DNA from 3 places in the Steroidobacter cummioxidans genome. Region 1 is predicted to be linked to each of the others. Evidence: riboswitches for the same ligand, from Rfam matches in the RefSeq annotation. Region 1 holds a riboswitch; each other region holds the start of a gene.
What was found. Region 1 has a riboswitch for cobalamin ahead of D0550_RS14245 (PepSY domain-containing protein). Riboswitches for the same ligand answer to the same signal wherever they lie in the genome.
Positions count from the first base shown of each region.

Region 2: linked by a shared signal. The riboswitch ahead of D0550_RS19105 (TonB-dependent receptor plug domain-containing protein) and the one ahead of D0550_RS14245 (PepSY domain-containing protein) in region 1 are both predicted to bind cobalamin.
Region 3: linked by a shared signal. The riboswitch ahead of D0550_RS27355 (ribonucleoside-diphosphate reductase subunit alpha) and the one ahead of D0550_RS14245 (PepSY domain-containing protein) in region 1 are both predicted to bind cobalamin.

Region 1 is NZ_LSRW01000022.1:156,063-163,795, reverse strand. It holds gene D0550_RS14250 (TonB-dependent receptor) at 1-596, opposite strand, end outside; gene D0550_RS14245 (PepSY domain-containing protein) at 593-2,185, opposite strand; cobalamin riboswitch at 2,509-2,739, opposite strand; gene D0550_RS14240 (DUF2846 domain-containing protein) at 2,797-3,249, opposite strand; gene D0550_RS14235 (hypothetical protein) at 3,259-3,519, opposite strand; gene D0550_RS14230 (aminotransferase class V-fold PLP-dependent enzyme) at 3,775-4,932, opposite strand; gene D0550_RS14225 (PrnB family protein) at 4,961-6,148, opposite strand; gene D0550_RS14220 (FMN-binding negative transcriptional regulator) at 6,336-6,980, opposite strand; gene pdxR (MocR-like pyridoxine biosynthesis transcription factor PdxR) at 7,085-7,733, shown strand, end outside.
Region 2 is NZ_LSRW01000040.1:1,047-8,779, reverse strand. It holds gene D0550_RS19130 (ABC transporter ATP-binding protein) at 1-659, opposite strand, end outside; gene D0550_RS19125 (FecCD family ABC transporter permease) at 656-1,633, opposite strand; gene D0550_RS19120 (ABC transporter substrate-binding protein) at 1,630-2,496, opposite strand; gene cobO (cob(I)yrinic acid a,c-diamide adenosyltransferase) at 2,493-3,122, opposite strand; gene cobD (threonine-phosphate decarboxylase CobD) at 3,119-4,159, opposite strand; gene D0550_RS19105 (TonB-dependent receptor plug domain-containing protein) at 4,159-6,015, opposite strand; cobalamin riboswitch at 6,230-6,430, opposite strand; gene D0550_RS19100 (DoxX family protein) at 6,452-6,925, opposite strand; gene bufA2 (BufA2 family periplasmic bufferin-type metallophore) at 7,100-7,351, shown strand; gene D0550_RS19090 (DUF3379 family protein) at 7,404-7,733, opposite strand, start outside.
Region 3 is NZ_LSRW01000073.1:957-8,689, reverse strand. It holds gene D0550_RS27370 (DUF6159 family protein) at 111-956, shown strand; gene D0550_RS27365 (hypothetical protein) at 864-1,391, opposite strand; gene D0550_RS27360 (ribonucleotide-diphosphate reductase subunit beta) at 1,422-2,438, opposite strand; gene D0550_RS27355 (ribonucleoside-diphosphate reductase subunit alpha) at 2,447-4,867, opposite strand; cobalamin riboswitch at 5,087-5,315, opposite strand; gene metE (5-methyltetrahydropteroyltriglutamate--homocysteine S-methyltransferase) at 5,362-7,686, opposite strand.

The DNA of each region.
Region 1 (7,733 bases):
GCGCCCAGTCCCAAGTGGTACGTATCGTGATCGGCGACGGAGAAACGCGCTTGATAGCTTTCCTGGCGACTGGGTTTTCTGGGGATCACGTTGATCGCACCGCCGAGCGAGCCCTCGCCATATAGAACCGACGCCGGTCCGTGCAGTACCTCGATGCGATCGATAGACCAGGTATCGAACGGAAACGTCAACGTGCTCGCCGCCGCGAAGAAGCGCATCCCATCGTAAAGCGTCATCACCGAGGTGTGCCCGGAGAAGCCGCGCGCGGTAAGCGAATTGCCCGTGCCCGGAGAACTGACATTGGTAATGCCCGTCGCACGACTGATGGCATCGACGAATCTGGAGTCGCCGCGCGCGACGATGCTCTCTCCGGACAGGATCTCGACGTTCGCCGGCGTTTCGAGCGGCGTGAGATTCAAGCGGCTCGCACTGCTGGCGGGTCGATCCAGCCCCAGCTGATCGATGCTGGCATCCTCGACGAGGATGCGGCGCAGGGTTCCAGAATCCGCCTCGGCTGCACCGACCTGGAAGGAAGTCAGCAGGATGCCCGCCCCCAATCCCACGAAGTGCAGGGAATGCTTCGATGCTCGTCTCATGATCGCTGTACTCGAATTGCCAAACTGTTCTTTTCAATTTCATCGACGCGGCTCGACGCACGACGCATGGGCTTGTAGCGCAAGCGTCGCCAGCCGATCACGACACCAATCACCGAAAGCAGCAGCCCGCCCAGTGAAAATGTGATGACGCAGATGTCCCATAGCGGCCGGCGCTGCCACAGCCACCAGATGTCGAAGGAATGCAGCCCGCTGTACAGCCATCGATAGACGCGGTTGGTGAACGTGCTGCGATCCAATAGCTGTCCCGTGATTGGATCGAGGTGGAACCAAGTGCTCTGCTCGTCACCGAAGCGCACACGTAAGACCGGCAGACGCCGGTCGCCGCGCTCGGGGTGTCGCGAGTAGAAGTAGTTGTCGTAGCTCGTCAGCAGCTTTGATTCCACCAGCGGCGCATCGGGAATGAGTTGCGGCGCGCGTGATGCCATCGTCTGCCAGTCCGGCAGGCGGGTCGCCGTGGGCGCTCCTGCAACGAGCCGAACCGACATGTCGGCATCCGTGACTCGATAGAACGGCTGGCCGTCGTAATGGATCAGCTCCGCCTCCATGGCGAGATCGCCGAAACCGGTGACCGGCAACTGAAAGTCGGACGGCGTGAGCCGCTTTCCCGAATACAACAACTGCTGATCGGCGCTGGCGCGGCGCGGCGGATTGATGCTCAGGGGGTTCATCGACATCAGCCCGCTGAAGACCCAGGTAATCGTCACCAGCCCGAACACGATGCCGGTGAAGTAATGCCAGCGCATCAGCCCCTTGTAAGGAACCTGGCGCTTGCCCGGCGGTGCGCGCCGATTCCAACGAAGAATGCCAATCCAAAGCCCACTGACCGCGAGCACGACCCCGATGACCGAAAGGACGTCGACGATCCATTCCCAGAGCAGCGGATACTTGCGAATGAACGTGGGATAGATCCAGTGCGTGACCGCGCCCAGGTAGTTGAGCGCCCGCTCCGTGGAATGGGTATCGCGAACGACTTCGCCGGTGGTCGACGAGACGTACAGCACGGTGCCCGCGGCATCGTTCAATCGGAAACGCAGCAACGGCCGATGCTCGTTGAGCCCGGAGACGGTCCATTGGTCCGTCTGGATGCGCGCATCGAAAGCAATCGAGTCCACCGACGCTGGAGCGCCAGAGCGTTTTACGAAAGATGCCGCAACGAGCTGCGCTGCCTCCGGCGTGACTTCGCGCAGAACCTCGCCGTTGTCGGCAAAGACGACTCGAGGCTGAGCACCATTGCTGGCGGAGATGACGTAAGCAGGTCGCTCCGCAATCATTGCGAGCCGGATCGATCGCGCCGTGACGACAGCACTGGGATTCAGGTACTCAATCGCCGTCGGCGTGGCTTTCGTCAAGAAGTCTTGTGGCGTCAGCCTGGCAACAGCCTCGTCCGGTGCCAGCGCGGTCGCTGGCAAGCGCAGCGGTTGCGACCCGGCAAAACGCTCGGCTCGGGTGAGCTCCGGAAAGCCCACGTACATCATGAAGATGCCGCTCAAGAACCAGAGCGCGAAGAACAGGCACAGGACGATGCCTGTCCAGCGATGCCAGAGGAATAACTGACGCTTCCAACTCATGGCGCGATCATCGTCAGCGCCGCACACGCCACAAGTTATTTAACGTTGTCGCGGCGCCGATTAACGGCGTTACAGGCGCCGTAACGAACGGTCCACGCACTGCTCGCAAAGTCATCCCGCGCTCCCTTCGATCGAATGACTCGCGAGAACACACGGCCACGACGGTACGCACCGGTTGACGGTGCCGTCGATAGCTGGCGTTCGCTCCCGCGAGCGAATCGGGTTCGAATGAGTGGAGCTGGAAAGAAGCGTCGGCTACGAACGTAGCGAGGCTGTTTCCATCAGCCCCTTCCCACGAGAGCCCGACAGCATGCGCGCCGCAGTCGGGCGCGCGCTCCTTGGCAGGTCTTCGGGCTCATGGGCACCGGCATGAAATGCCGACCTACTAGGCGCTGCTTCCCAGGTCCGAGGACCCAGTGCTGTAAGCGCCGTTCGTTCCCAATTACCGCTGCGGGGCAGCTCCGGAATGCGCGTCGTGGGTTCACGAGCGGTCACCGGATTCCCTTTTCAGCCCGGCTTCATCGGAAGCGGGCACCAAGGATGGCGTGAAAGATAGGAGGAAGATCGCGGTACGTCAACCGCCATGCGGCACACGCCGCGGGCAGCGACCTCTACTGCTTGTACGTGTTCGGTTGGTGACGGTACTCGACGATCTCCCGACGAGCCTGCTGCGACGAAACCTGGCGGATGGCCCATTGGAGCATCCGTGGGTTGCCGGTCACCTCGAAGCGATAGTAGTAAGTCTGCCCTGCTTCGAACCGGTCAGTGATTCTCAGGGGTGGATACGTATACGCCCCCAGCCAGGAATCCACATCGTGGCGCCCCGGCTGCAAATAAATGTGTGTATAGCCGTGCGGCTGCAGCCGACCGATCTGTTGATTGTCCAATGCCAGTCCGCAGTCGTAGCCGAACGATGCCAATGCGGGGACATCGCTAGGCGGCGCATATATATAGATGAGCGCCTGGTCGTCACCGGGTGGCTGCGCAGGTGAAAACGGCGGTCCTTTGGCAGTTCCACACGCAGAAGTGAGGACGCTCAGTACGATGAGGGCGAGGTTGCGCACGTTGGGCCCTCAGTGAGTGAAATACGAGCGCAGACTATCCTCGATCGGCTGCCGCTTGCCGTCGAGCACTCCTCGCGTGCCGAGGTCGAACGACAGGAATTCAATCTCGGCTGAAGCGAACTGAGGATGTTGCTCGCGGAAAATGGCCAAATCTCTGTCGCTCTTGTCCACCTGAGCGATGTCTACCGGGCCGCATTCAGGCATGTTCATGGTGATGGCGCCGAGATAATAGATCTTCCCGCTTTGCAGCTGGAATTTCCGATGTACCAACGCGCTAGCGCCGTCTGCGTATAGACGCCCCACAGAGTAGCCCCTGGCACTGAGCTCCTTCCGCAACGACCGCTGGAGCGACCGAGAAGAGCAGCACGAAAGCTGCAACGACGTTCTTATATGGCAGCATGTTGGACTCCCTGTTTGGGGAGTATCGCATCACGCGACTCATGGAAAATCCGTAAGGCGTCACAAAGCCGCGAGCACAAGCACAGTATCCGCCACGTCAAAGCGTTACTTCATGGATGTCATTTTTTAATAACGCAGTGATCGTAAAGACACCTCCAGCTGCTCGACACCGGCGTCGGTGGTCAGGTCGCCAGGCGACAGTCGCAGCGTTGAACCCCGACAATCCGCGTACACGCCGGCAGCACGCAAATTGCCGATGATTGCGCGAGTATCCGCAGAAGGAGGCAGTCTGAGCATGACGCTCCCGCCACGCCGCTCCTCCTCGCGCGGGCTCACCAGAGGCAGGCCAATTCCATCGGCGGCGGCGATGATTTTGGAAGCAAGACGCCGATTGTGAGCAAGACGCTCACTCTGATTCTGCTGTGCATGCCACTCGAGCACTGGGAGCGTACCTGCGCAGGCAACGACTGAGGGGGTGCCATGGTCGAAGCGCCGCGAGTCCGATGCATACTCGAAGGCATCCAGTGCCCATGAGAACGGATTCTCTTGACTGAACCAGCCACGCAGCTCCGGACTGCATTGAGTCAGCAGATCCTTGCGCACATGTAAAATCCCCGCACCCGACGTACCGCCAAGCCACTTCAAGCTGGTAGACACCGTGAAATCCACCTCGGGCGCGCGTACATCGAACGGCAGCAACCCTATGCCTTGAGTGATATCAACACCGACGAGACTGCCCACGCTGCGCGCGTGCTGCACGAGAGTGGGTATGTCACAACGATATGATGCCGTTGACGTGCATTGAGTCAGCAGTGCCACCGCCACATCGCCGCTCCATCGCGAGCAGAAATCCTCATCGCGTACCCAGGCTTCTCCGGTTCTCAGCGGCACAGTATCCAGTATGAAACCGCTCCGCTGCGCCATGCCCGCGAGCAGGAAATGCAAGCTGGGAAAGCAGTCGGCGCCGACCAGCAGTCGCCGCCCTTTGAGCATCGCTGCCGGCAAAGATCCGATCAAACTGTAGAGTGCAGTCGTCACGTTGTCCGCGGTCGTCAGCGTTCCCGGGTCGGCGTTGATCAGCCCGCGCCAGCGATCGATGAAGCGCTGGCGAATGCCGAGCGCCTGCGGCCACTGCGAATCATCGGTCGCGCTCCACAGCTTTGCGTATGCACTCAGCCCTTGTTCGATCAGCTGCTGCTTGCCTCGGAACATGCCGATCGAGTGATATAAGAAATACCCTGCCCCATCTGCTACGGCAGTCTGTCCGTCGCTGCGATTTGTCATGTGTTTTTTTCTCTGAGGGATGGAGCGGTCAGGCGCTGGCGCCTGCGTCGACCAGCGCTCGCAGTCGAGCCACGTCGCGATGACGAGTGACGATGTCGGATCGGTCGGCGGCCATCCGCATGTCTCGCAGGACTTCCAGGGAGCGCAGCAGGACGGGCAACGGTGGGCCGCTGGCGGTGAGGCCTGGCAGCTTGTCCTCTTTTAGATCCGCCGCCGGTTGTTCAATGAAGCGCTTCACCAGAGCGTCGTGATGTTGGGCTGCCGTCTGCCCGAACAAATCGCAGATCTCCAAATACATGCGAGCGTTCTGCTGAAACCAGTCGGCTCGCGAGTGCCGCTCCCCCAGCCTGAGCAATTCATCCAGCAAGCTGGTGCGTGTCATGCAATCGCGCAAGCGTGCCTGATCCTGCGGCAACATGAACAGCATCTTGTCGACCAGCAGCTGAGCGTAGTACGGGTCGTTGGCCCGACACAGGCCCAACAGCAGATCGAGCTCATTGATGCCGGAGAAATCGCCGGCGTTGGCACCTCGATACTCCTGCCGGCCAACGCGATGCGGCTTGTAGTACGGGCGGACGCAATAGAAAAATCGTTGAATGTCCAAGCGATCGAACAGTCGCTGATTGACTGCCATCACGTCCTGCAGTGCTTGCTTGGTAGTGCGAAACAGCACGTCCGCGACAGGGCTCGAGACTCCGAGATGCACGATGCGCATGAGAGCGTCGGCGGCAGTCTGCAGCGACAAGATGCCGCGAGTGTTCTCATCGATGAACAGCACTTCATCCGGCAACCACGTAAAACTCTTGCGCACGCCGGCGACAGCGAGGTTGTTCATGGCAAGGTGCGCGGTGGCAAATCGCGGCGCCATGCCAAGCGAGACGCCAACATGCAACGCGAGCGCCGAGGCCTCCGGAAATGGAGAGCGATCTTCGCGAGCGGGATTGGTCAGCTCATGACGACGCAGCGCCGCCAGATACAAGCCGACGTTGCCGAGCACACCGAATGCCGTATCGAATCCAGCGCCGGTGTTTCCCTCCTCCAGCAGTGCCACAACATGCACGTGCCCTTCTGCTCGCAGCCGCTCCTTGATCGGGTCGCCAACGCCCAGCACCTGAGCTCGCTCCTCCTGAGCGAAGTACAGCTCCTCCAGTTCCGTATTGAGATCCACAAACGAACTGCGGATCCACCGATCGAATGCCTCTGCTCTGGTACTCATCGACCCATTCCCAAGCTACGTCGTGCGCCAAGTCTCACGGATTCTCGGCAGGACATTGGCCCTACTCGGTGGCGCATCGCGGGGCATTGCAGCACGTTGTCCTGGCAATTGACCTCGTATCAGAACAGTTTTTGTCTTTCAGGCGCATATCCGGGACGTTCATGCAGCGCCCCAAGAACGCATTCGCTCACTCCCGCTCGGCTTTGGCGGCAGCAGCGACCAGCATTGCCTCGCCTACCCTCGTGTCGCCCTGAGCGACGAGCCTCTCGCCGGCACTGCGGATGTCCCGCACTTCCTTGTTCTGGCTGAGCTTGGATTTGCCCACCAGGCGCGTAATTTCAATCTCGATGCCAACAATGGCCTTGAGCATCAGATCTATGTAGTCCTCGGGCGCGTCAGTCATCTTCCACGGCTGCGGTTGCGACGCCTCGTGCTTGCGTGTCAGGCGAGCAACGTTGCCTCGCACGAATCGTTCATCGTCTCGAATCGTGACGCGCCCGTAGACGTGAGCAACCAGATAATTCCAGCTCGGCACCTGCTTGTGAGTCTCGTGCTTGCTAGGGAACCACTGCGGTGAAATATATGCGTCTGCTGCTCGAAAGACGATCAGCACTTCGTCGCCATTGCCGATGTCCTGCCAAACCGGATTGTTGCGTGCGACGTGACAGTACAGCGATCCCAATTTTCCCTGCGAGCGGTCCAGATCGAACGGAATGTGGTTCGCATCGAGTCCGCTCTTGCCATTGGTGATCAAGACACCAAGCGCGCTGTGCTCGATCAAATCGTATAGCAGGTCGATGCGTGACTCATCGAAGTGGGCGGGAACGTACATGATGCTCCTGGCAAGCTTTTCGTAGCCGCATTCTCAGCAGGCGCTGGCCTGATGAACAGGTCCAGTTTGCCAGCAACTCGCTGTGCCAGTTACTCTGCCAGCCGATGAAAAATCCGAGCAAGACTGTTGCCCACCGACCGGGCGCACGAGCGATCTACGACACCTTGAAGGGCCAGATCGCGAGCGGCGTTTTCCGATCCGGCGGGCAGTTGCCGTCCTCCCGAACGTTAGCCACCGAGCTTGGTGTTTCTCGCACGACCGTGACAGTGGCCTATGAGCAGTTGCTCGCCGAAGGGTTCATTGAGGTGCAACAGGGTTCGCGGCCCAGAGTCGCCCTTTCCCGGATCAGCGACGGACCGCGCGACAAAGCGCCACGTCCTTCGCGCCCGCTCCCCCTTGCGGCGTTCGGCGAGCGCATTCGGAAACTGCCCGCATGGCCTTACTACTCAGCTCCCAAACTCGTCGCCGATTTCCGTTATGGCAGTCTGTCGTCGGAGGATTTTCCGACGTCGGTCTGGAAACGCGCGATGAACTCAGCCATGCAGCAGCAACCGAAGCTGCTGGCTTATCAGGATCCCCGCGGCTCGCACCGCCTGCGCCTCGCATTGCAGGCCTATCTGTGGCGTGCTCGTACACTCAAGTGCGACGTCGAACAGATCATTGTGGTCAGCGGCTCGCAGCAGGGACTGGACTTGTGTGCCCGGTTGATCCTCGATGCCGGTCATCGTTTCGTGATCGAAGATCCCTGCTATG
Region 2 (7,733 bases), on a different contig from region 1:
ACGATGCGGCCAGCGTCGATGATGATGACGCGATCGGCAATTCTCGCGGCCAGCGTGAGATCGTGAATGGTCAGCACCACGCCACCGCCCTGGACCGCCATTGCTCGCAACAGCTCGGCCGCTTCGAATTGATGGGACGGATCGAGTCCAGTGAACGGCTCGTCCGCCAGAATCCAATCCGATTCGCCCGCCAGCACTCGAGCCAGCAGCACGCGTGCGCGCTCGCCGCCCGATAGTGTGGTCACTGTGCGGTCGGCCCATTGGGCGACTTCGGTTCTAGTCATGGCGTGTGCGACAGCGGCGCGATCTTCCTCGTCGCTGCAGACCCCATGAAACGGAATGCGGCCGAGCCCGACCAGGGTCTGCACGTCGATCGACCACGCGATCTCGGGAGTCTGGGGCAGAAAAGCGATGCGACGGGCACGTTGCATGGCAGCCAGTGAGTGCAGTGATGCTCCATCCAGCTCGATCGAGCCGCGCTCCGGACTAAGCAAGCCGGCGATGCACGACAACAAGGTGGATTTGCCAGCGCCATTCGGACCGAGCACCGCGGTGACGGCGCCCGACTGCAGGTGCAGATCGATGCCATCTAGGATGACGCGGCTACCACGCCGAAACTGTAATCCGCTGATCTGCAGGTTGCTAGCGGGCCGGGTCATGTGAGCTTGCGCCGCATGGAGTGCAACAGCACGAAGAAGAAGGGGGCGCCGATCAGTGACATCACTACACCGAGCTGGAGCTCCGAGCCGCCGGGAAGCAGCCGCACGGCAATGTCTCCAGCGAGCACCAGGGCCGCGCCGGCGATGGCGCTGGGAACCAGCAACGCGCCTGGACGCGAGCCAACCAGCGGACGCATCAGATGCGGCACGATCAGGCCGACGAAGCCGATGACGCCCGTGACAGCGGTGCCGCCGCCAACGATCAGGCCAATGCCGAACGCGAGCTGCCATTGCGCCCGATTCAGATCGATGCCGAGCGAGCGCGCGCCGGTCTCGCCGAGCGTCAGCGCATCGAGCGCGCGACGACAGCCGAGCACAGCGATGCAGCCGATGATGATCAACGGCGCGGCAATCGTCAGTTCATCGAAACTTCGATCAGTGAGCCCGCCCAGCATCCAGCGTACGATCTCACCGGCCGCCCAGGGGCTGGGCGACAGCGACAATACCAGCGAAATACCAGCGATCGCGAGCGAGCTGAGAATGATCCCGGACAGCACGAGCGTCAGCACGCTGGCGGCCGCGCCGGACAAAACAAACAACGCAGCCATGGCTGTCATGCCGCCGATCACGCCGCAGATCGGCAGCACCCACGGATGCAGGCCCGCGATGTTGAAGAAGATGCTGAGCACCGCACCGAGGGCCGCCATCGCCGACACGCCCAAAGTTCCCGGCTCGGCGAGCGCGTTGCGCAAATAGCCTTGCATCGCCGCGCCTGCCAGACCGAGCGACGCGCCGACCAATACACCCAGAATGGCGCGCGGCAGTCGCAGTTCGATCAGGATCGCGCGACTGACGGCGTCCTGCGCTTTCCACATATCCCAAGTCAGCGTCACGCGTCCGACCGCGACCGACAGGATCGCGAGCACGACCACGAGCGCCAACAACGCGGGCATGGCCCACCGACGTGAGGTCACTGCGCGCTCCTGGCCCGTTTCGCGGCCAATGCTTCTTCACGGGCCTGCACCAGCGCGGCGACCGCGGGAACCATGGTCGGTCCGGCGCAATACAAAAGGCGCGCTGGAAACACGGCTTGTGTCATTTGAGATTCCAAAGCTCGTAGTGCGCGATGGCGCACGATTTTTTCTTCTTGCATGGGCGCGCCGGGCGAAGTCTCACCAACCAGCAGAACGTCGGGCGGCGATGAGACCAGTACTTCCAGCGGCAGCGGACGATACTGCTCGACGCCGTAACGCGCGGCGATGTTGTGCAGTCCAGTGAGCTCCATCAATTCACCGACGACAGAGTTTGCGCCCGCGGACAAGCCGCCGGGCTGATAAACCGCAGCCGTCAAGGGTTGCTCGTTCGGAGGCAAGCGAGCAGCGTCGAGCGCCGCCTGAATGCGCGCCACCAGTGCTTCGCCCTCGGGCTGCGCGCCGAGCAGCTTTGCAACCTGTCTTACTTGCGCCAGGCTCTGCTCAACGCTGTTCGGCACACCGAACAGCTCGAATCGAATGCCGACCCGCTTCAGAGCGTTGCGAGTAGCGATAGCCGAATGACGGCTGGTGAGCACCAGGTCCGGCCGAAGCGCGACGACTTCCTCGGCGGTTTCGTAAGTAATCGGCAGGTGACGCGCGGCGTCCGCGATCGTCGAACGCTGCGGATCGCGCGCGTAGTGACTCAGCGCCGCGATCCGATCGTGAGAGACCAGTTCGATCAAGATGCTGTCGACGCACATGTTGAGTGAAACGATGCGCATCGGGTGCGGCGACGATTCCTCGGCCTGCGCGCCGGGCGTGAGCCACAGGGCGGCGAGCAACGGCGCGAGCCAGAGTTTCAAAACTCCACTCCGCGCTGCGGTTTGAAGCCGGCATCGTATGGATGTTTGATCAACGTCATCTCGGTGACGAGATCGGCGATTTCCAACAGCTGCGGCCGTGCGTCGCGGCCAGTGATGCAGATGTGCTTGTCGCGCGGCCGATTCTTCAGGAACGCGACGACCTCGTCGATGCTGACGTAGTCATTGCGAATGGCGATGTTCAGCTCGTCGAGCAGCACGAAGTCATAGTCGGGATCGACGATCAGCTCGCAGCTGCGCTGCCACGCCTTCTGAGCGGCGGCGATATCGCGCTGGCGGTCCTGCACGTCCCAGGTGAAGCCTTCTCCCATCACATCGAAGGTCACCAGGTCGGGAAAGCGGCGGAAGAAATGTTTCTCGCCGGTCTGCCACTTGCCTTTGATGAACTGCACGATGCCAATGCGCATGTCCCAGCCAAGTGCGCGGGCCACCATGCCGAAAGCGCTGGAGGATTTGCCTTTGCCGGGGCCGGTGAGAATCATCAGCAGGCCGCCGCGCTCTTTCTTGGTCGCGCGTTCGGCGCGGCGCTCGGCCTGGCGCAGCTTCATTTCTTCGGCGTGCAGGTGGTCTTTCTCGGCTTCGGAAAGGCCGTCGGTCGGTGTGCTCATGGTTGCATCTTCAGCGCATCGGCAAGGCGGCGCCAGTCGTTAGCAGCGAGTGGCAGGCCGAACCGCAGCAGCGTGCTGTCGTAGTCGAACGGCCGGGCAAGAATGCCGTGCGAGATGAGTTGTGTGAATCTGGCACGCGCGTTGGGGGCACGAGCCAGTCGATAAAGTGAGGTGCCGCCGACGATGGTCATGCCGGCGCCAGTGAGCAACTTGTCGAGTCGCTGCGCCGCTCGATGCAATCGCGCGCGGGTTTTCTCAGCCCAAGCCTCATCGGCGTAGGCGGCGAGTCCTGCTCGTAATGCGTCTGCGGAAACCGGCCAATCACCGAGTAACCGACGCAGTTGAGTGGCGATGGCGGGCGAGGCGATCACGAATCCGAGGCGCACGCCCGCCAGGCCATAGAACTTTCCAAACGAGCGCAACACGATCATGCGCGGCGCGCGGTTGGTTCCGGCCAGGCTGGCGACGCTGTGTTGTGGCTCGAGCTCGCCGAAAGCCTCGTCGACGATCAGTACGCCGGCATTCGCCTGCAAAGAATCGTGCAGCGTTTGCAGTCGATCCTGGCTCAACAGACGTCCATCCGGATTGTTGGGATTGACCACAGTCATCGCGACGCTGCCCGCCGCGCGGCTGTCGAGATCCGAGTCGGCAACGATCTCGGTTCGTACGCCGGCGCGGAGCCACGCATCGGCGTGCGATCCATACGTCGGCCCTGCAATCGCTGCGGCTGCGGTTTTCAACAGATACGGCACCAGTCGCAGCGCATTTTCCGTTCCGCCAGTCGCAACCACTCGCGCTGGATCGTCTATGCCAAATGCCATCGCGGCCACGACTTCGAGCTTTGCCAGCTCGGTCGGTTCCGGCAACCGATTGCGCTCGCGAGCCGAAGCTCGCGGCGCCGGATATGACGAAGGATTGATGCCGGTGGATAAGTCGATCCACGGCTGCGGCACATCAGGAAACAACGTGCGCGCGACACACAGCCGGCCACCGTGATGTGCGAAGCGTCCGGCTGCGATGTCGGCGCCACTGTTCATCAGAAGGTCTGCCGCAAACCGGCGTAGAACGTGCGGCCGAGCGTGCCGTAGTTTTTCGCGGTCTCGTACTTCTCGTCAAACGCGTTCTCGACGCGGCCGTACACTTCCAACGAATCGCTCACTGCGTACGAGGCGCGGAAGTCGCACAGCGTGTAGCTATCGAGCACGGCGGCGTTGGAGATGGTGTCGAACGCGCGGCTGGCGTGCTGAACGGCGACCGTGGTCGTCAGGCCGACCGGCCACTCATAGCTCAGCTGCGCGTTGGCGATCTCATCCGGGCGACGCGGCAGCGTACGGCCGAAGTTTGCCGTGCCGCGCGCTGTGCTCTTCGCGTCCATATTGGTGTAGTTCACAGCAAGCGACAGCTGTTCGGTCAGGCGTGCCACTGCCCCCAACTCGACGCCCTTGGCGTTGGTTTGCGCGAAGTTGTCGTAATAACCGTCGGGCCGCGTCCCACAGCCCGGCGGGAAGGGCGCGGACCAGCAGGAGACGAAGTCGATCATGTTCGTGGTGTCGCGATTGAAGTAGGTCGCGGATACCACCAGCCGCTTGCCGAAGAAATGCTGCTCGATGCCGGCATCCCAGCTTTCGGCCTCTTCGGCGTCGAGATTCAGATTGCCGTACTGGCTGTACAACTGATACAGCGTTGGCGCTTTGAAGCCTTCGCCATAGCTGGCACGCAAGATCGTGGACGGAGTGACGGACCATGCGGCCGACGCGCGCGTCGTCGTGTGACTGCCAAACGTGTCGTGATCGTCATAGCGGATGCCAGCGCTCAACGACAACGCATCGATCGGCGTCACGTTGACCTGCGCGTAGGCGCTGTTGATCTGCACGTCGCCGGTCAGCGGGGTGGGATTCGGATCCCACGTCGCCGGCGACACAGAACTCAGCTTGGAACGTTCCGACTCGAGGCCGACGATCGTGCTCAGGCGCTCGGTGATTCGCAGCGTGCCTTGATATTCCCAACGCTCGTTGCGGCCATCGGCATCGAAAGTCGTGCGCACCGATGAGGAGGGGTCGGTGTTCTTGCGGTCCGTGTCGGTGTACGCAAAGCCGATGCGGTTCTCGAAGCGGCCACCGAAGGCGTTGATTTTCACGCCCCCGTAAGTGGTCAATTCTTCGGTGGTGCCGTATTCGGGTGAGTCGACGAGGAACCCGTCGAACTCCGTACGGCCTTCGCTCCATGTCGTGCGCAGTTCGGCGGAAACGTTGTCGGTGATGCGCAGAATGCCGCGCGCGTTGAAGCCGACATTCCGATAGCCGTCGGCCTCGCGACCGCCTTGGTAACGCGAGTACGAAGAGATGCCGTCGGTAGTCATGTAATTGCCGCCGACGCGCCAGGCGAGGCGGTCACCGCCCGCTTGAACGTTGCCGCGCACGATCGCGGTGTTGTGAGTGCCGCCCTCGGCGGACACGGTCCCGGACAGCGGGCCTTCGGGTACCGGCGTCACGATGTTTACTACGCCGCCAATGGCCTGGCTGCCCCAAAGCGTGGACTGAGAGCCGCGCAACACTTCGATCTGTGCAAAGTCGGTGGTGATGAGATCCGCAAAGTTGAACTCACCGCTCGCCGAGGAGGGATCGTTGAGCTTGACGCCGTCGATGAGCACCATGGTTTGATGGCTTTGCGCGCCTCGAATGCGCAGCGTCGTGGTGCCGCCGAAGCCGCCCGTGCGCGCCACGCTGATGCCCGGCGTCGTCGCAAGCAGGTCGGAGACCGCGGTTTTCTGGCTGCGGCGCTGCTCCTTCGCCGTGATCACCGTGACGGAATCGCCGATGCGCGATGTTTCCTGCGCGATGCGATTGGCGCTGACGATGACATCTTCGATGCCATCGCTGGCATCGGCGGCCATTGCAGCAAGCGCCGGATGCAGCAGCAATGCAACGGATATGGAAAGAAGGCGAGACGGGACCCGGGTAGTGGGCCGGCAAAGGGGCATGGTAGTCACAGAAGGCTCCGCTGTAAGTCACAAACCGCACGGGCTGCAACTCACAAATGCGTCGCGACCCATGCACCGGTCGCCTCTACAGGGAAATTCCCGTTCTCTCGGCACACCCCGGCCGATCGATGGACGACGGCGGCAAGCAGGTCTCCTGGCTGATGGCTGAAGTCCTCGCGTCACCTTCCCAGCGCACCCAGTTCCGTGGGCTTACGCCAGTGGTTTTTGACGCGCGGCGAACCACTTACAGTTGCGGGGGCAGCCCGGGTTTCACACCCGAGTTCCCTTTGAATCCCCTGGACGGGGAACTTGTCGCGCGGCGCGAGGATGAGGTCCGCGCCGGCAATCGTCAAGTGTCCGGCAAATTCTTGCGTCGCCCACGCAGTTGGTGGTCCAGCGACCATGCCCCGGGCCCGTAGACGGTCAGGACCAGCAGAATATAACCCCACAAATAATGCTGACCGATCGCGGCCGCGAAGCCGTCCTGGAGCAGCACGTGCGCATATGAGACTACCGCCAGCACATTGACGGCCTGCAGCCCGAGCGCGCTGATCCGGCCGAATAGACCGAGGATCAACAGCGTCGGAAACACCAGCTCGCCGGCGGTGCCGACGATTGCCGCCAGGTGCGGGGACAGCAGCGGCACGCGATACTCGTACTCGAACAATGCGAGCGTGCTGTCCCAGTCGGAGATCTTGAGATAGCCGCTCTTCAGGAACACCCAACTCACATAAATCCGGGAGGCAAGGGCGAACGGTGCTTGCAGGCAGTCGAGCAGACGGGGCAGGGAGCCCTTCGGGTCCATCAAGGCGGTGCTCAACATATTCAGCTCCCGATTGTCGTTGTTGCGGGACAGGACCGGTCTGAAGCGCTGCTTATTACTGGCCTGGGTCTGTAATGCGGTGGCCTTTGGGCCGGTCTTGTGGGCAAGATGCTGTTCGCGGCATCGATGACGATCCGTTTCATACCCGCTAGGGAAATCCGATCAGGAGAGAACATGAGCACCCAGAAAGCCACTCGCGCCGCCATGGCCGCCGCCGCGGCAATGCTATTCAGCACCGTCGCCACCACCGCGAATGCGGCGGATGAAGCCAAGGTGAAATGCGAAGGCGTCAATTCGTGCAAAGGGACTTCGGCCTGCAGCACGGCCACCAATGCCTGCGCGGGCCAGAACACGTGCAAGGGCCACGGCTACCTGATGTTGAGCAAGGCCGATTGCGATGCTGCCAAGGCGAAGTTGAAGAAATAATCGCGATACCGGCGGGCCCGCCAGCTTGGGCCCGCCGGATGCTTCAGTCGGCTCAGTATTCCAGCGCGCTCAACAGCGTCTTTACCACCGCATCCACCGGGACATTCTGTCCCAGCACGACGATCACTCCGCGCGGTGCCGGAACGATGTCGCCCTGAAATCCATCTTCATCGATATGTTCGCGCTGTTGCGTCGGAACGTGCGTCACGACCAGCGCAGTTACCGGGCCCTGTTCCGTCTGCACTACCAGATGTGGAACGCTTTGACCTCGGAACGGGCATCTTTCCGCGTATGAAACTTGCGCCGCGCCCGGTTTCAGTCGCAGCCGCGACGCTGCGAGAACCTTTTCCAACCGCTGCTCATCGACAGTTTTCGAGGTGCG
Region 3 (7,733 bases), on a different contig from region 1:
CCGCGGGCCGGCGTGGGCGATTATTGTTAATTGTCGCGAGCATCGCCGTCGGGTACCGTAGCCACGGTCGCCCGCGGGTGGGCGAGTCATAACAACATAAGGGAAACACTATGTTCGCGCGCTTTTCTCGAAGCTGGCAACTGGTGAAGGCCAGCGGCACCGTCCTGCGTCAGGACAAAGAATTGCTCCTGTTCCCGCTGTTCTCCGCCATCGCCACCCTGCTGGTGGCCGTGAGTTTCATCGTGCCGCTGATGTTTACCGGTGCGTTCCAGGAATTCGCCGACGAGACCGCCAGCGCCGGCTCGCTGGTGGTGCTGTTCCTGTTTTATCTGGTGCAGTACTTCGTCATTTTCTTCTTCAACTCGGCGCTGGTGGGCGCGGCCATGATCCGGCTCGACGGCGGCAACCCGACGGTTGCCGACGGTCTGCGCATTGCCAGCTCCCGGATCGTGCAGATTCTCGGGTACGCCGCGATCGCCGCCACCGTCGGCCTGATTCTGCGCCTCATCGAGGAGCGCGCCGGCTTCATCGGCCGCTGGATCGCCGGCCTGCTCGGCGTCGCCTTCACGGTGGCCACCTTCCTGGCGGTTCCCATTCTGGTCAGCCGCAACGTCGGCCCGGTGGATGCGGTGAAGGACAGCGCCACGCTGCTGAAGAAAACCTGGGGTGAAAACGTCATCGGCAACGCCGGCATGGGTCTGGTGTTCTTCTTGTTCTATATCTGCGTGGTCGGCATCGGGTTGTTGTTCGTCTTCGCCGTCGCTCAGACCGGCAGCGGCCCGCTCATCGTTGCCTTCACGGTCCTCGTCGCACTGGCCGTCGTCGCTGTGGCCCTCGTGCACACGGCGCTGCAGGGCGTCTACTCAGCGGCGCTCTATCGGTACGCGACGGAAGGTAACGTCGGTGAAGCCTTCTCCGGCACATTGCTGAGCGACGCGTTCAAACCGAAGGGCTGATGGCGTTACTGCATCGTGCAGCTGCCGCGACATCTGCAGCAGCTTTAGATACCACGGCAGTTGGTATGGAGCTTTGATCCAGCCAGTCTGTGCGTGGACCAGGATCGGGCGGGACATCGACCGCCCGATTCGCGAATCATCCACCCACACGACGTAGTGCCCCGGCGCGCCGCCCTGAGCGCCGGGCGGTACGAGACTCACAACGCGCGCATCGGGATCCACCAAGTGGGCTGCTTCGAGGGCCGTTTGCGGATCGATTGACGCGCCGCGTAGCAAATCACCCATCGGCTCGCCCGCCAACTGCTGCACCACTGACTCACGCCACGCCGAGTACAGCGGCTCGGCAAACATGCTCGAGATGCCAGTGATGCTGACGACGAGCATCCACCCCAGCCCAACCCAGATCAGCCATCGACCCAGCGTTGCTCTTTTCAAGGCGATGCTGCTACTTCGAACGGTCGGACGTCAGAACGCCTCGTCGAACGCGACTTCACCCTGCACGCCGACCTGATAGGCCGAAACGCGCCGCTCGAAGAAGTTCGTCAGCTCCTGCACGTCCTGAAGCTCCATGAACGCAAACGGATTGCGAACGTTGTAACGGGTTGGCAGGTGTAGCGCGCGCAGGCGCTGGTCGGCGACGTACTCGAGGTACTGCCGCATCTCGCGCTTGGTGAGCCCGACGACGCCGCCGGACAGCACGTCGGCGGCGAACGCGGCTTCGCACTCGACCGCCTCTTCGATCATGGTCTGCACCTGCTGCGCCCAAGACGCATCGAACAGGTGCGGCTCTTCGCGGCGTACGGTGTTGATCACCTCGAACGCGAACGCCATGTGTGCGCTCTCATCGCGGAACACCCAGTTGGTGCCGGCCGCCAATCCCGGCAACAGGCCGCGTGAGCGCAGGAAGTAGACGTAAGCGAACGCACCAAAGAAGAATAGCCCTTCGATGCAGCTGGCGAAGCACGTGAGATTCAGCAGGAAGCGGCGCTTGTCGTCATCGCTCGCAATCCGCTGCAGCCCGAACACCTCATCTGTCCACTTCTGGCAGAACTCCGTCTTGCGACGGATCGATGGAATGTTCTCGATGGCCGCGAACGCCTGTGCCCGGCGCTGCTGATCCGGAACGTAGTTGTCGAGCAGCGTCAGGTAGAACTGGATGTGTAGCGCCTCCTCGAACAGCTGGCGCGACAGGTACATCCGCGCCTCCGGCGAGTTGATATGCCGGTACAGGCTGATGACCAGGTTGTTGGAGACGATCGAGTCTCCGGTGGCGAAGAACGCCACCAGCCGTTCGATCAAGTGCCGATCAGCCGGGGTCATGCGCTGACTCAAATGTCCCAGGTCGATCTGGAAATCGATCTCCTCGACCGTCCAGGTGTTCTTGATCGCGGCCCGATACATTTCATAGAAGCGCGGGTAGCGCATCGGCCGCAACGTCAGGTCGAAGCCCGAGTCCAGCAACGAAGCTTTTCGTGAAGTCATGACGGCGCTCACTGGCAGGCCTCGCACATTTCAGGATTCTCCAACGAGCACACCACCGCGGCGGTGTCACTCACCTGCGCCTGCGTCGCTTGTACCGTCGTCTTGGCAATGTTGGTCGCGGGCCGCGAGCGCAGGTAGTAGGTCGTCTTGATGCCGCTCTTCCATGCATACATGTACATGCTGGAGAGCTGACCGATCGTGGGATTGGCCATGAACAGGTTCAACGACTGGCTCTGATCGATGTACGCGCCCCGCGCTGCCGCCAGGTCGATCAGCGCACGCATCGGCAACTCCCAGGCCGTGCGATAGATGGCGCGCAGCGCTTCAGGAATATCAGCGATGCCCTGCACCGAGCCGTCGGCCAGCTTGATCTGATTGCGGATCTCGTCGGTCCACAGACCGAGCTGCTTCAGCTCCTCCACGAGATAGCGATTCACCTGCAGGAAGTCGCCAGACAACGTCTCGCGCTTGAACAGATTCGAGACCTGCGGCTCGATGCACTCGTAGCAACCTGCGATCGATGCGATCGTGGCAGTCGGTGCGATGGCAATCAGCAAGCTGTTGCGCAGGCCGTGAGCTTTGATTTCGGTGCGCAACGCGTCCCACTGTGCGGCATCCGACGGCGCAATGCCCCAGCTGTCGAATTGCAACTCGCCCTCCGCTGCTCGCGTGTCCTTGAATGCATCGTGAGAACCCAGTTCGCGCGCCAGTTCCATCGAAGTGCGCAACGCATGGAAGTAGATGGTCTCGGCGATGCGCGTCGACATCTGCTTCGCCTGCGGGCTGTCGAACGCCAGGCGCATCTGGAAGAACACATCCTGCAAGCCCATCACGCCCAACCCGACTGGGCGCCAACGCATGTTCGACGCGCGCGCGGTGGCGATCGGATAGAAGTTGAGATCGATGACACGATCCAGCTGACGCACGGCGGTCTGCACCGTTTGCGCGAGCTTGTCGAAATCGAACGCACCGTCCCTCACATGGCGGCCGAGGTTGATCGAGCCTAGATTGCAAACCGCCGTCTCGCCTTCGCTGGTGATCTCGAGGATTTCGGTGCAAAGGTTGGACAGATGAATCACATTGCCGTCGCGCGCCGTCTGATTGCCCGCACGGTTGCACTTGTCCTTGAACGTCATCCAACCGTTACCGGTCTGCGCCAGCGTCCGCATCATGCGGGCATACAAATCGCGGGCACGCATGGCCTTCCGGGCCAAGCCCTGCGCTTCGGCCTGGATATAAGCCGACTCGAACGCCTCGCCCCACAGATCCGGCAACTGTGGCACATCCTTCGGATCGAACAGCGACCACATCTCATCTGCTTCCACGCGGCGCATGAACAGATCGCAGATCCAGTTCGCGAGATTGATGTGATGGGTGCGACGGCCTTCGTCGCCGGTGTTGTCACGAAGCTCGAGGAATGCCTCGATGTCGGCGTGCCAGGGTTCGAGATACACGCATGCCGCGCCCTTGCGCTTACCGCCCTGATTCACCGCCGAGACCGACGAGTCGAGCGTCTTCAACCAGGGCACGATGCCGTTCGACAAGCCGTTGGTCGCGCGGATCAGCGATCCCTCCGAGCGCACGCGATGCCAGGCCACACCGATGCCGCCGGAGAATTTCGACAGCAGCGCGATGTCCTTGTAGCGATCGTAGATGGATTCGAGCGAGTCGCCCGGCGAGTCGAGCAGGAAGCAGCTCGACAATTGCTCGTGGCGCGTGCCGGCGTTGAACAGCGTCGGCGAGCTGGGGATGTAATCCAGCGACGAGAACACCTGATACAGATCGATCGCCTCGTGCACAGTCGTGCTGAGCGCACACGCGATCCGCATCCAGAACTGTTGCGGCGACTCCAGCGCAAGCCGGCGCGTCGGATGTTTCAGCAGATAGCGGTCATGGAGCGTCTTCAGGCCGAAGTATTCGAATTCCTGCGTGCTGCGCGCAGCGATTGCATCGTTGAGCTTGCGTGCGTTGCTCTCGACGAAGCTCATCACCCGCTCGTTGATCAGCCCGACATCGAAGCCGAGGCGAATGGACTGCGAGAATGAATAAATACCCTGCCCCTGCACTTCCTTGTCGATGAATCCCGCGAGCAACCGGGCCGCGAGACGCGAGTACTCCGGCTCCTCGAACGTGAATGACGCGGCGGTACGAATCGACAGCTCGTCCAGCTCGCGCGTGGTCGCGCCGTCGTAGAGACCGGCAATCGTCTTCAGCGCGACGCGCATCGGATCGACCGCATCGAGCCCATCGCCACAGCGCCCAACCGCTTTGACGATTTTGTTCACGTCGACCGCTTCGCGCTCGCCGTTGCGCTTCGTGACTCGCATCTGCGTGCGAGCCGAGTGTGGCGGCGTCAAATGAAAGTCGGCTTGATGCGAATCAACACGTGCTGAGGGCTTGCCTACCGTCGTCGCTGCGAGCGTTTCCATCGTTGTTCTTCCCCGAAACATGGGGCTCGCGGCACGCAAAAGACGACGCACAGCACGCGCACGAAGCACGAGCTGTTACGACGGCCTTCGCTCCCGCGAGCGAAATCGGGTCATCGATGGAAAACTATGGGGAACGGAACACTCGATCGCCGGCGAACGCCGCGACGCGAACATCCGCCAGCCCTTTCCCACGAGAGCCCGACAGCCTGTGCGCACCCTTCAGGCACGCGATCTTCGGCAGGTCTTCGGGCTCATGGGCTTCGGCTGATGCCGACCTACTTGGCGCTGCTTCCCAGGCTAAAGCCCAGTGCTGTGTGCGCCGTTCGTTCCCAATTACCGCTGCGGGGCAGCTCCGGAATGCGCGTCGCAAGGCCGACGCGGTCACCGGATTCCCTTTTCAGCCCGCCCCAATGATGTTGGGGAGGGCACCGAGGATGGACACAAGATATTGTGGTTCGCGGGAGGCGTCAACACCAACGACGCCACCGCGCAGATTACACCTGCTGCCTCACCTGGCGGGCGGCCTCGACCATGTTGACCAGCGCCTGCTCCACTTCCGACCAGCCGCGTGTCTTCAAACCGCAGTCCGGATTGACCCACAGCTGCTCCGGCGACAGCACCTGGCGCGCCTTCCTCAACAGCGCGGTCATCTCATCGACCGTGGGCACACGTGGCGAATGAATGTCATAGACACCCGGGCCGATTTCGTTGGGATAGCGGAAATCGATGAACGCGCCCAGCAGCTCCATCTGGGAGCGCGAGGTCTCGATTGAGATCACGTCCGCGTCCATCGCGGCAATCGACGGCATGATGTCGTTGAACTCCGAATAGCACATGTGGGTATGAATCTGCGTCTGATCCGCCACGGTGCAGGAAGCAATCCGAAAGTCCTCGACCGCGTTGTCCAGATAGGCCTGCCAGTCCGCCCGGCGCAACGGCAAGCCTTCGCGCAGCGCTGCTTCGTCGATCTGAATCATCCGAATCCCAGCCCGCTCGAGATCGGCCACCTCATCGCGAATCGCCAGCGCGACCTGGCGCGACGTCACCGAGCGAGGCTGATCGTCGCGCACGAACGACCATTGCAGAATCGTGATCGGCCCGGTCAGCATGCCTTTCACGACCTTGTCGGTCAGGCTCTGCGCATACGTCGCCCATGCCACTGTCATCGGCTTGGGCCGCGACACGTCGCCGAAGACGATCGGCGGCTTCACGCAACGTGACCCGTAGGACTGCACCCAGCCTTTGCTGGTGAAAGCGAAGCCAGCCAGCTGCTCACCGAAGTACTCGACCATGTCGTTGCGCTCGGCCTCGCCGTGGACCAGCACGTCCAAGCCGACGCGATGCTGATAGTCGACGACCGTGCGGATCTCCTTCTGCATGGCTTGCCGGTACTGCGCCGAGTCGATTTCTCCGCTCTTGAACGCGGCGCGCGCTTGCCGAATCTCTGTCGTCTGCGGGAACGAACCGATCGTGGTCGTCGGCAGCGGCGGCAACTTGAAGCGCTCCGACTGCAGCTTGCGGCGTTCGGCGTAGGCGCTGTGACGTTGTTTCATTCCGGCAGTGATGCTTGCCAGCCGACGCTTCACCTCTTGATTGTGAATATCCGGCGATGCAGCGCGGTGACGGCGTACTGCATCGCTGGCGTTGAGCTCATCATAAATGACATCTCGGCCACGATTCGCGCCACGCGCGAGCGTCGCAATCTCAGTCAGTTTCTGGGTTGCGAAGGCCAGCCAGTTCGCAATCGTCGGATTGAGCTGCTGCTCCGCCGCAAGATCCACGGGCGTATGCAGTAACGAGCAGCTCGGTGCCACGAACACGTGGTCCTTGCCCAGCTTCGCGGTGGCGCGCTCGATCCGCGACAGCGACAAGCTCAGATCGTTCTTCCAGATATTGCGGCCATCGACAACGCCCAGAGACAGCACTTTGCCGGCCGCTTTCTCCAAAGCGGCGGCCAGGATATCGTCGGCCTGATTCGCCAGCGTGTTGGCCTGCCCGGGACCTCGGCACAGATCCAGATGGACACCCGTGACCGGCAGAGAGAACGCGAGGTCCGTGTTGTCGCGCAGACCATCGAAGTAAGTGGTCAACAGAATCTTCAAGCCAGGGACGGCAGCCGCGATGTCACGATACGCGGTACTACATGCCTCGCGATACTGTGGTCGCAGGTCCAGCACCAGCGCGGGCTCATCAATCTGCACCCATTCCGCGCCAAGGCTCTGCAACTTGCGCAGTGCTTCGACGTAGACGGGTACGACCTTCGGAATCAGCGTGCTGCGACAGTAATCCGCTTCCGCGCGCTTCTTGCCCAAAGTCACATAGGTCAGCGGCCCGACCAGCACCGGACGTGTTTTTATGCCAAGCGCCCTGGCTCGAGAGTATTCGTCGAACACCTTCGACGACGACAGTTTGAATGTTTGATCGGCGGCGAACTCGGGCACCAAGTAGTGATAGTTCGTGTCGAACCACTTCGACATCTCCATCGCCGTGACATCTTTACCGCCGCCCTGGCGGCCGCGCGCCATGGCGAAGTACAGGCCGAGATCGATTTCTCCTCCCTGCCAGCCGTAGCGATCCGGTATGCACCCGAGCATGCAACTCAAATCGAGAATGTGGTCATAGAGAGAGAAGTCGTTGCTCGGGATGTGCTCCAGCCCGACGCGCTGCTGCAATTGCCAATGGCGCTCGCGCAATTGAGCTGCCGCGGCGAACAGTGTTTCTTTGGAGGATTGTCCCCGCCAATAGGTCTCCAGCGCCCTCTTCAACTCACGCTGCACGCCGATGCGGGGAAAACCGAGATTCGTAGCTAGTACTGACACGATGAATGCCTCCGAGCAAGAACGCCCGGGAAGCGCGAGGACATGTC